DNA from 2 places in the Priestia sp. FSL H7-0729 genome. Region 1 is predicted to be linked to the other one. Evidence: riboswitches for the same ligand, from Rfam matches in the RefSeq annotation. Region 1 holds a riboswitch; the other holds the start of a gene.

Evidence for each region. A riboswitch is a leader RNA that binds a small molecule or an ion and turns the genes downstream of it on or off. The one in region 1 is predicted to bind glycine.
Region 2: linked by a shared signal. The riboswitch ahead of gcvT (glycine cleavage system aminomethyltransferase GcvT) and the one ahead of sdaAB (L-serine ammonia-lyase, iron-sulfur-dependent subunit beta) in region 1 are both predicted to bind glycine.

Annotation. Positions count from the first base shown of each region.
Region 1 covers NZ_JBBOTQ010000010.1:46,397-50,828, reverse strand. Annotated here, with positions in the region: gene pstB (phosphate ABC transporter ATP-binding protein PstB) at 1-510, shown strand, start outside; gene MHH93_RS20565 (phosphotransferase enzyme family protein) at 707-1,720, shown strand; glycine riboswitch at 2,073-2,197, shown strand; glycine riboswitch at 2,202-2,336, shown strand; gene sdaAB (L-serine ammonia-lyase, iron-sulfur-dependent subunit beta) at 2,449-3,138, shown strand; gene sdaAA (L-serine ammonia-lyase, iron-sulfur-dependent, subunit alpha) at 3,128-4,105, shown strand; gene MHH93_RS20550 (alpha-glycosidase) at 4,277-4,432, opposite strand, start outside.
Region 2 covers NZ_JBBOTQ010000005.1:55,494-59,925, reverse strand. Annotated here, with positions in the region: gene MHH93_RS13520 (PTS mannitol transporter subunit IIBC) at 1-822, opposite strand, end outside; gene gcvH (glycine cleavage system protein GcvH) at 1,242-1,634, opposite strand; glycine riboswitch at 1,978-2,100, shown strand; glycine riboswitch at 2,104-2,205, shown strand; gene gcvT (glycine cleavage system aminomethyltransferase GcvT) at 2,424-3,560, shown strand; gene gcvPA (aminomethyl-transferring glycine dehydrogenase subunit GcvPA) at 3,557-4,432, shown strand, end outside.

The DNA.
Region 1 (4,432 bases):
CTTCGCCAGAAGATTGGCATGGTGTGGCAGAAGCCGAATCCTTTTCATAAGTCCATCTACAACAATATCGCGTTTGGCCCCCGCTACCGCGGTACGAAGAGTAAGAAGGCACTGGATGAAATTGTGGAGAAAAGCTTGCGCCGTGCCGCGCTCTGGGACGAAGTGAAAGACAGGCTGAATGAGTCAGCTCTGTCCCTCTCAGGTGGACAACAGCAGCGTCTATGTATTGCCCGCGCCCTATCTGTTGATCCGCAGATTCTGCTGCTCGATGAGCCAGCATCTGCTCTTGACCCGGTATCTTCGGGTAAGGTTGAGGAATTGATTACCGAACTTAAAAAGGATCTAAGAATTGTTATCGTTACACATAACATGCAGCAGGCAGCGCGCATCTCGGATTATACAGCTTATTTCTATCTGGGGAACATGATTGAACACGGGGATACAGAGCATATTTTCACCAACCCCGACAATCGTCTGACGCAAGAATACATTATGGGTCGTTTCGGTTAATTGGATCAAGGAGTGTCACATAGAGCAACAGACAGAGAGAGTAAGAAGTAAATAGAGACAAAAGGAAGCACAATACCTGGACGGTTGTTCGGGGTTGTGCTTTTTAATTTGATTTTGGAAGAATTTGCTGTGCGTAGAGCAATCATGCTACGATATTTAGTATAAAGATAGCGTTTACATAACTCCGAAGGAGAGGATGATAATCACTACGGATCAGAGGTCTTACGACCATATGGCAGCTCAGATCATCAAGAACTATAGCATGGAGAAACCTGTCGTTTCCTATATTCGTCACAACGAGAACCTGACGTATCATGTCGTTGATGAAGCGAGCGGGCAGAAGTATCTGCTGCGTATCCATCAAGCCGCATATGCAAGTATGTCAGGCATTCAGCATACGCCTCCTGCACTGGAGGCTGAGATGAACCTGCTTCATGAGTTAAATGCAACGACAGCATTACGCGTACAGCATCCGGTACGTAATGTATCAGGAGATTGGGTCACGTTATGGACAAGTGAAGCAGGTAAAGAAATCTGCTGTACAGTACTGGAGTGGATTGAGGGCAGGGACATCCAACAGGGAGAACGCCTGACAACCGAGCAGATATATGATCTTGGTGCGCAACTGCAGATGCTTCATCAATATGGACGTGTGCAGAATCAGACAGATCGAACTAAGGTACGCCCGGCATATGGCAATGTCCATGAGAATCTGGTCATGTTAGGGCAGCTGGAGGAAGGTGTCCGACTGGGGATTTTTACAACGGAAGACTTCGATCTGCTTCTTGAGACGTTTGAGAACATTAATAAGCAGCTAGCAACGTACCCACAGCATGCGGAGACATGGGGGATCATTCATGGGGATATTACGCGCAACAATCTGCTGATCACGGATCAGGGGATATCCATGATTGATTTTTGTCTACACGGTTATGGTTATTATCTGTTCGATGCTGGAGGGGCAGCGCTTATGTTCAATCGGGAGGAACGTGACCTATTCTTATCCGGTTATACCAAACAGATCGCTCCACTGACGGATCGTGATATCCGATTAATGGAAGGATTCATGTTGATCTTTACACTTGGTTATTATGCTTTTCAGATGGCGAACGAGTCTAGGCACGAATGGATGAAAGACCGCATGCCAAAGTTATGCAGCAAGTATTGCAGACCCTATGTACAGAACGAGCGTATCTTCTACGAACTGTGAATGATAATCCAGGTGCGCAGATCCGGAAGGGCTATGAACAGTGTAGCTCAAAGATTATGGTTGCCTGAATACCCGAACAATTTCGTGATCAATATCATAAATAGTAGTAAGCGCTTTATCATTGAAGGGAAATGAAATAAGTTCATTAGAAGTTCTTTTCATCGCATTAATGTAATGAAAGCTGACAAAATATTCTGGGTTTTATCGATTCGATAGGGATTGAAGGAAATACATCCAAAGAAATCGTTAAGTTTGTTGACACTAATCTTCCGGTCGATTAATCTTAATGAAGAAGAATGAACGATTTCCATTACTGTTCTGACATGAGCTCAGAATAGTTCCATACAGCGGATGATAACGAGCGGGAGAGACCTGGGCAGACCGAGTAAAATCGCATGCTACCAGGCACCGAAGGAGCAAGCTGCTGCGCACCCGGCGCAGTGGTTAATCTCTCAGGTAAATGTACCATCGTTGGACGCAACTCTGGAGAGTGCGCAAACTGCGCCACCCAAGGGGTATATAATCAGTCAGTCCGGTGACTTGTCTGCAATCGCAGGCCGTGCACCCTGTCGTGAGACACTGCTGATTGTGAAACTCTCAGGTATCGAGGACAGAGAGAGGGCCTGGGGCCTTCTTCTGTCCTTTTTTGATGTCATCATTCAGTAATTAAGGAACATTATGGCATGGGATCTGGATGGAAATGACGAATACAATTGGAGGGTTACAAGGTGCGATTTAAAGATGTTTTTTCAATTATTGGTCCGTCGATGACGGGGCCTTCAAGTTCACATACAGCTGGAGCAGCAAGGCTGGGAAGAATCGCTCGTCAGTGGTTAGGTTGTACGCCTGAACGTGCGCGGCTGACGCTCTATGGTTCATTCGCTGACACATATCAGGGACACGGAACAGATCTGGCACTGATCGGCGGTCTGCTGGATTATGTCACAGACGATCCGCGTATTCCAGATGCAGAGCAATACGCAGAGGAAGCGGGAATGGAAGTCGAGTTTTATACAAGCGGCCTGCCTGCTCCTCATCCCAATACGGTCAAAATTGAGTTGTGGCATGGAGGACGTACATGTTCCTTAATCGGTGCTTCTATTGGTGGTGGAAGTGTATCGGTACATGCGATGAATGATTTTCGTGTTCAGATTAGTGGTGAGTTTCCGACACTCGTGCTGCGACATGCAGACAAGGCAGGGGTACTTGCGTCAGTAACGTCCACGATTAGTTCATCCGGGGTTAACATCGGGTATATGCAGGTGGATCGGAAAGCCCGAGATGGCGAAGCGCTTACTGCGATGGAAATGGATGGGGTGCCGAATCCTGAGATGCTCCAACGTCTAAAGGAGCTGGATCATGTACTGGACATTCGTGTCATCGATTTGAAGAGAGGAGTTGATTCGGATGCGATTTAAACATTTACACGAGCTGAATACGATCTGCACAGCGGAATCCAAAACGATTGCTCAGCTGATGATTGAGGAGCAGGTTCAGGAGACCAATACACCGGAAGCGGATGTTGTGAAGCAGATGTCTGAATATTATCAGGTGATGAAGGAAGCGGTCCGTAAAGGGTTAACGGAAGATACCACATCACGCAGTGGATTAACGGGTGGAGACGGTAAAAAAATGGCTGAGTACATTCGCAAGGGTGAGACTTGCTCAGGAGATGCTTCCGCACTTGCCATGGCGTATGCCTTGTGTGTATCTGAAGTGAATGCCTCCATGGGCCGCATTGTGGCAACACCAACAGCCGGTTCCTGCGGCATTATCCCCGGTGTCTTTATTAGCTCACAGGAGCGATTTGGCTGGACGGACGAACATTTGGTGAATGGGTTGTTCTGCGCGGGAGCGATTGGTTATGTTATTGCGAACAATTCATTTATCTCTGGTGCAGAGGGTGGTTGTCAGGCAGAAGTGGGTTCCGCGATTGGCATGGCTGCGGGTGCCATGGTTGAACTGCGTGGAGGTACACCGGAACAGGTCGTTCATGCCGTAGGCTTGGCGCTAAAAAATACACTCGGTCTCATCTGCGATCCGGTTGCAGGTCTCGTTGAAATTCCGTGCATCATCCGTAACGGACTGGGTGCCGTAACTGCACTGGCTGCAGCCGACATGGCCCTGGCCGGAGTGCGTAGTGCCATTCCGTCAGATGAAGTTATTGACGTGATGCTGGAAGTAGGCAGTGCGATGCCGAGCCGTCACCGGGAGACAGCCCAAGGCGGGTTGGCTCAGACACCAACCGGCCGTAAAATGATGCAGAAGCTGGCTAAACCGAAGGCCAAGCGTGCAGAGCCTGAGACGGAGTCGAAGCCAGCGGATGCTGACACAACTACAAGTGGGGCGGATAATGCTCAAGTGCACACGGACCCTCAGGCTTAATCTGAACGGGACCACTGCGATATAATCAGTGACATTATGATATAACCGTGATATAAAAACAAGCGTCCGCGAACCCGAATCCGGGTTCTGCAGGACGCTTGTTTAATACCGCCAGGTGATGTGAAGATGGACTCGCTTATATATGATCTCAGGTGTATGTGTATTATGAATCTAGTCCTGGCTTACAGCCGTGCTCAGTACGGCATATCCATACGCGGGCAATTCAATGGCAAGCACGTCATCTTCCTTGGCGGTACGATGGTTTCCGCCGAACAGCTCGGTCCATTCCTCGTCACCAGCCTCTAGCTCGACAATAGCTGTCTCTTC
Region 2 (4,432 bases), on a different contig from region 1:
CATCAGAATGTAAGGGAAGTAGATCTCATGAATTCCCCCGAAGAAATGAATGATAACGGCACCTGGTGCAGAAGATTTGGCCATTCCGCGTCCGAAGAAGCAGTAAGCTAGCAAGATACCAAGTCCCGGACCTGGGTTGGATTCAAGCATGTATAGAACAGATTGTCCTAACTCTCTTGCTTGATCGGTTGCTATCGGGGTCAGAATCCCGTGGTTGATTGCATTGTTCAGGAACAATACTTTACCTGGTTCAATGATTAGGTTGACCAGCGGTAGCAGGCCCAGATTCATCAGACCTTGTACGCCGGCAGACAATACTTTGCTAATCGCTTCTACAGCAGGCCCAATACCCAGTAGAGCAAAGATCCCCAAGATCCCGCCAATAATACCGGCTGAGAAGTTGTTAACGAGCATTTCAAATCCGGCTTTAACTTTACCTTCGATCGATTTATCGAATTTTTTAATGATCCATGCTGCTAAAGGTCCGGCGATCATGGCCCCGAGGAACATCGGAATATCACTACCCACAATGACCCCGATGGTCATAATGGCACCTACGACACCACCACGCTGACCATGCACCATCGTACCCCCGGTGTAACCAATCAACAGTGGCAGCAAATATTTGATCATCGGATCAACTAGCTGCGCAAGCGTCTCGTTAGGGAACCAACCTGTTGGAATGAACAGAGCCGTAATTAATCCCCAGGCGATAAATGCACCCATATTCGGCATGACCATACCGCTCAGGAATCGGCCAAAACGCTGCACACCTACCCGTAGCCCACCTTTGGAATTGGACGATTGGTCCAAATTACTCATTGTATTATCCTCCTCGGATCAAGTGATTATGATTTATGAAAGGGGTATCATTTCTCCCCTGCTGTAATCCTAAGCGAGAATGCTCTCCTGTTCAATCAAATGAAAGCGTACTTTCGTCATGAACAATGATGACAACATTAGGTTATGTAATCGTTTTAATTGATGCATAATGGCTGAAACCATTGGTACACAAGGCTTTTCTTGCCTATGACTTTTGTCATTTCCAGCATCATTTTCTACCCTATAGCTTGGTCCAATCAGAGGATTTACATCCACAATCTGCTTAATTTCACATTCTCAATCGTTCTTGAAAAACACAAAAAACCTGTGCAAGCATTCGGCTCACACAGGTCAAAACTATTTAAAGCTCATTTTATTTTGTTATAAAATATATGTTAATAAGTACAAGTTCGTGGATCCTATTCTTCCGTATGTTTACGATACGCTTCTGCATTCATCAATGAAGATAATGCTGCTGTCAGATCTCCCTCAACACGAATCTCAATCATCCAGCCTTCCTCGTAAGGAGAGCTGTTCACGAGTTCAGGTGAATCTTGCAATGAATCATTGACTGCAATAATTGAACCTGTGACGGGAGAGAACAAGTCCGACACCGTTTTGACCGATTCGATCGTTCCAATGCTGTCTTCTGCTTTTACATTGGATTCAAGGTCAGGCAATTCCACAAACACAATGTCACCCAGCTGATGCTGCGCGAACTCGGTAATGCCAATACGTACAGTATCCTCCCCTACGGTTTGCACCCATTCGTGCTCTTCACTGTACAGGAAATCACTTTTCAATTCGCTCATCGATATCCGCCTCGCTTTTCATTAATGAGTGCATGCGTTCTTTGACCCTAACCTTTTTCCCAGAACATAGCGTATGATATTTTTGATTCAAATGTCAAGATACCTCACAATTTATTTGATAATGGCCTCCTCAAACCGTAACCTGAATACACTCTTTCTACATATACTGGTGAATATTAGAATAGTAAGCGCAACCTTTTTAAATACACGAACGATAAAATGAAATTTAAAATAAACATTCGGTTTTTAATCATTATTTATGATATCGTTCTTGACATAGGTAGTGGATTCACGTTTTAATGAGAGGAGTAAATGTGTTTATTGGACTATGTTATACCCGCGGATGAATGTAAAGGGAGAGATTACCCGTGACACCCGATTCGGGATGTACATGAGGTAACGCCGAAGGAGTAAACCACCGATAAGCGGGGGTGAATCTCTCAGGCAAAAGGACTTTTACGGGACGCAACTCTGGAGAGCATCTATTCGCCCTGTGCGGGCGTCATGATCACCCAAGGGGAAACCTGCTTTACTAATGTGGCGGGGTAACTCTCAGGTACAAGGGACAGAGCCTTAGAATGCAGCGTGCTACTTGGCATGCCGATTCTTTGGCCTGTCCTTTTCCTTTTTCCCAAAAAAAACGAAATACAGGATGTAGAACGGCGCTGCCATAGCTGCCTTACCATACTTATCTACGAATGACTCCTAACTGAAAATTAAAAAATACTCTGGTTCATTGATCCACGATTGCATATTCGGCCGTTTGACGGCCCATGACGAGGTGATTTGATGTCCGATTTGCTTAGAACACCACTCTTCCCACTATATCAACAATATGAAGGCGTACGGTGCATTGATTTTGGAGGCTGGGAACTTCCGGTGCAATTCAGCGGAATCCAGAAAGAGCATGAAGCGGTGCGTGAGCGTGCTGGACTGTTTGATGTATCCCATATGGGCGAATTTACGGTACAGGGTGAGCAGGCTGAAACATTTTTGCAACAAATGATGACCAATGATGTGACCACGCTGGTTCCGGGTCAAGCCCAGTACACCCTGATGTGTTATCCAGATGGCGGTGTGGTGGATGATCTGCTCGTGTATAAGCTGGAAGATCAGCATTATATGCTTGTCGTTAACGCCTCCAATATCGATAAGGATTGGGCATGGCTTCAAGAGCATCTGATCCCTGGGGTAAGCATGACCAACGATTCGGAGCAGACGGCACTTCTCGCCCTGCAAGGACCACTGGCTGTAGATATTATCAGAAAAGTTACAGATACGGATGTATCCACGATTGAACCGTTTCGTTTTGTGCAGAATGCCGAAGTCTGTGGAGTAAAATTGCTGTTGTCCCGTACCGGTTATACCGGTGAAGATGGCTTTGAACTATATGTTCCTGCGGACCAGGCCGCTGCGGTGTGGAATGGATTAATGCAAGCTGGTGAAGGTTACGGACTCGTACCAACCGGACTTGGTGCCCGGGATACGCTGCGCTTTGAAGCGAGGCTGCCCCTGTATGGTCAGGAATTGTCGGCAACCATCTCTCCGCTTGAAGCTGGTGTTGGCATGTTTGTTAAGCTGAATGCTGGACCTTTTATCGGACACGAAGCCTTGTTACAGCAGAAAAATGACGGTCCCGCCCGTAAGCTGGTCGGCATCGAAGTGCTGGAGCGTGGCATTCCACGCCCCCACTATCCGATTTACGCCGAAGGCGTACAGATCGGTGAAGTAACAACAGGTACGCAATCACCTACATTGAAGCGTAATCTGGGGCTTGCCCTCATCGACAGCAAATATGCTGCGCTCGGAACCCCGCTTGAGATTGAGATCCGCGGCAAGAAACTGAAAGCCGAGGTCGTAAAGACCCCTTTTCATAAACGGACACGTACGTCAAAGACACCTACTCAAGGAGCTGATCAAGCATGAGCAAGCACCGTTATATTCCCATGACCGAGCAAGATCAGAGCGCCATGCTCGCAACCATCGGTGTCGATACGCTGGAGGAACTGTTCCAGGACATTCCGCAGGAGATTCGTTATCAGGGCGAGCTGCCCGTATCCTCCAAACTCGATGAATATGCGCTGACACGTCACATGTCCAAACAAGCTGGTGCCAATGCCAATTTCGAAACTCACGCCAGCTTCCTCGGCGCAGGCATATACGATCATCATGTTCCTTCCGTCATCAATCATGTCATTTCCCGTTCCGAGTTCTACACTGCCTACACACCTTATCAGCCTGAGATCAGCCAAGGTGAATTACAGGCCATTTTCGAATTTCAATCCTACATCTGTGAATTGACCGGTATGGCTGTAGCCAATGCCAGCATGTATGACGGCGCAACCGCCTTTGCCGAAGCAGGGAATCTGGCCGCAGCGGCAACTCGTCGCAAACAGCTCATCGTATCCCGTACCGTTCATCCGGAAGCCCGTCAGGTATTGCAGGCATATGCGCATGGACTCCGTTTGGAGATTGTCGAGATCGGCTATAAGGATGGAGTCACAGACTGGAATGCCTTGCAAGCCGCCATATCGGATGATACCGCAGCTGTCATGATCCAGAGCCCAAACTTCTTTGGTGCCGTGGAAAATGTAAAGCAAGCCGCCGACCTCGTGCATGCGCACAAGGGTCTCCTCGTTGTAAGTGCTAACCCGCTATCGCTGGGTCTGCTGGAAGCCCCAGGCAAGCTGGGTGCCGACATCGTTGTAGGCGATGCGCAGCCCCTTGGCATCGCCGCTTCACTCGGCGGCCCGACATGCGGATATTTCGCCGCATCCCAGCCCCATATGCGCCGGATA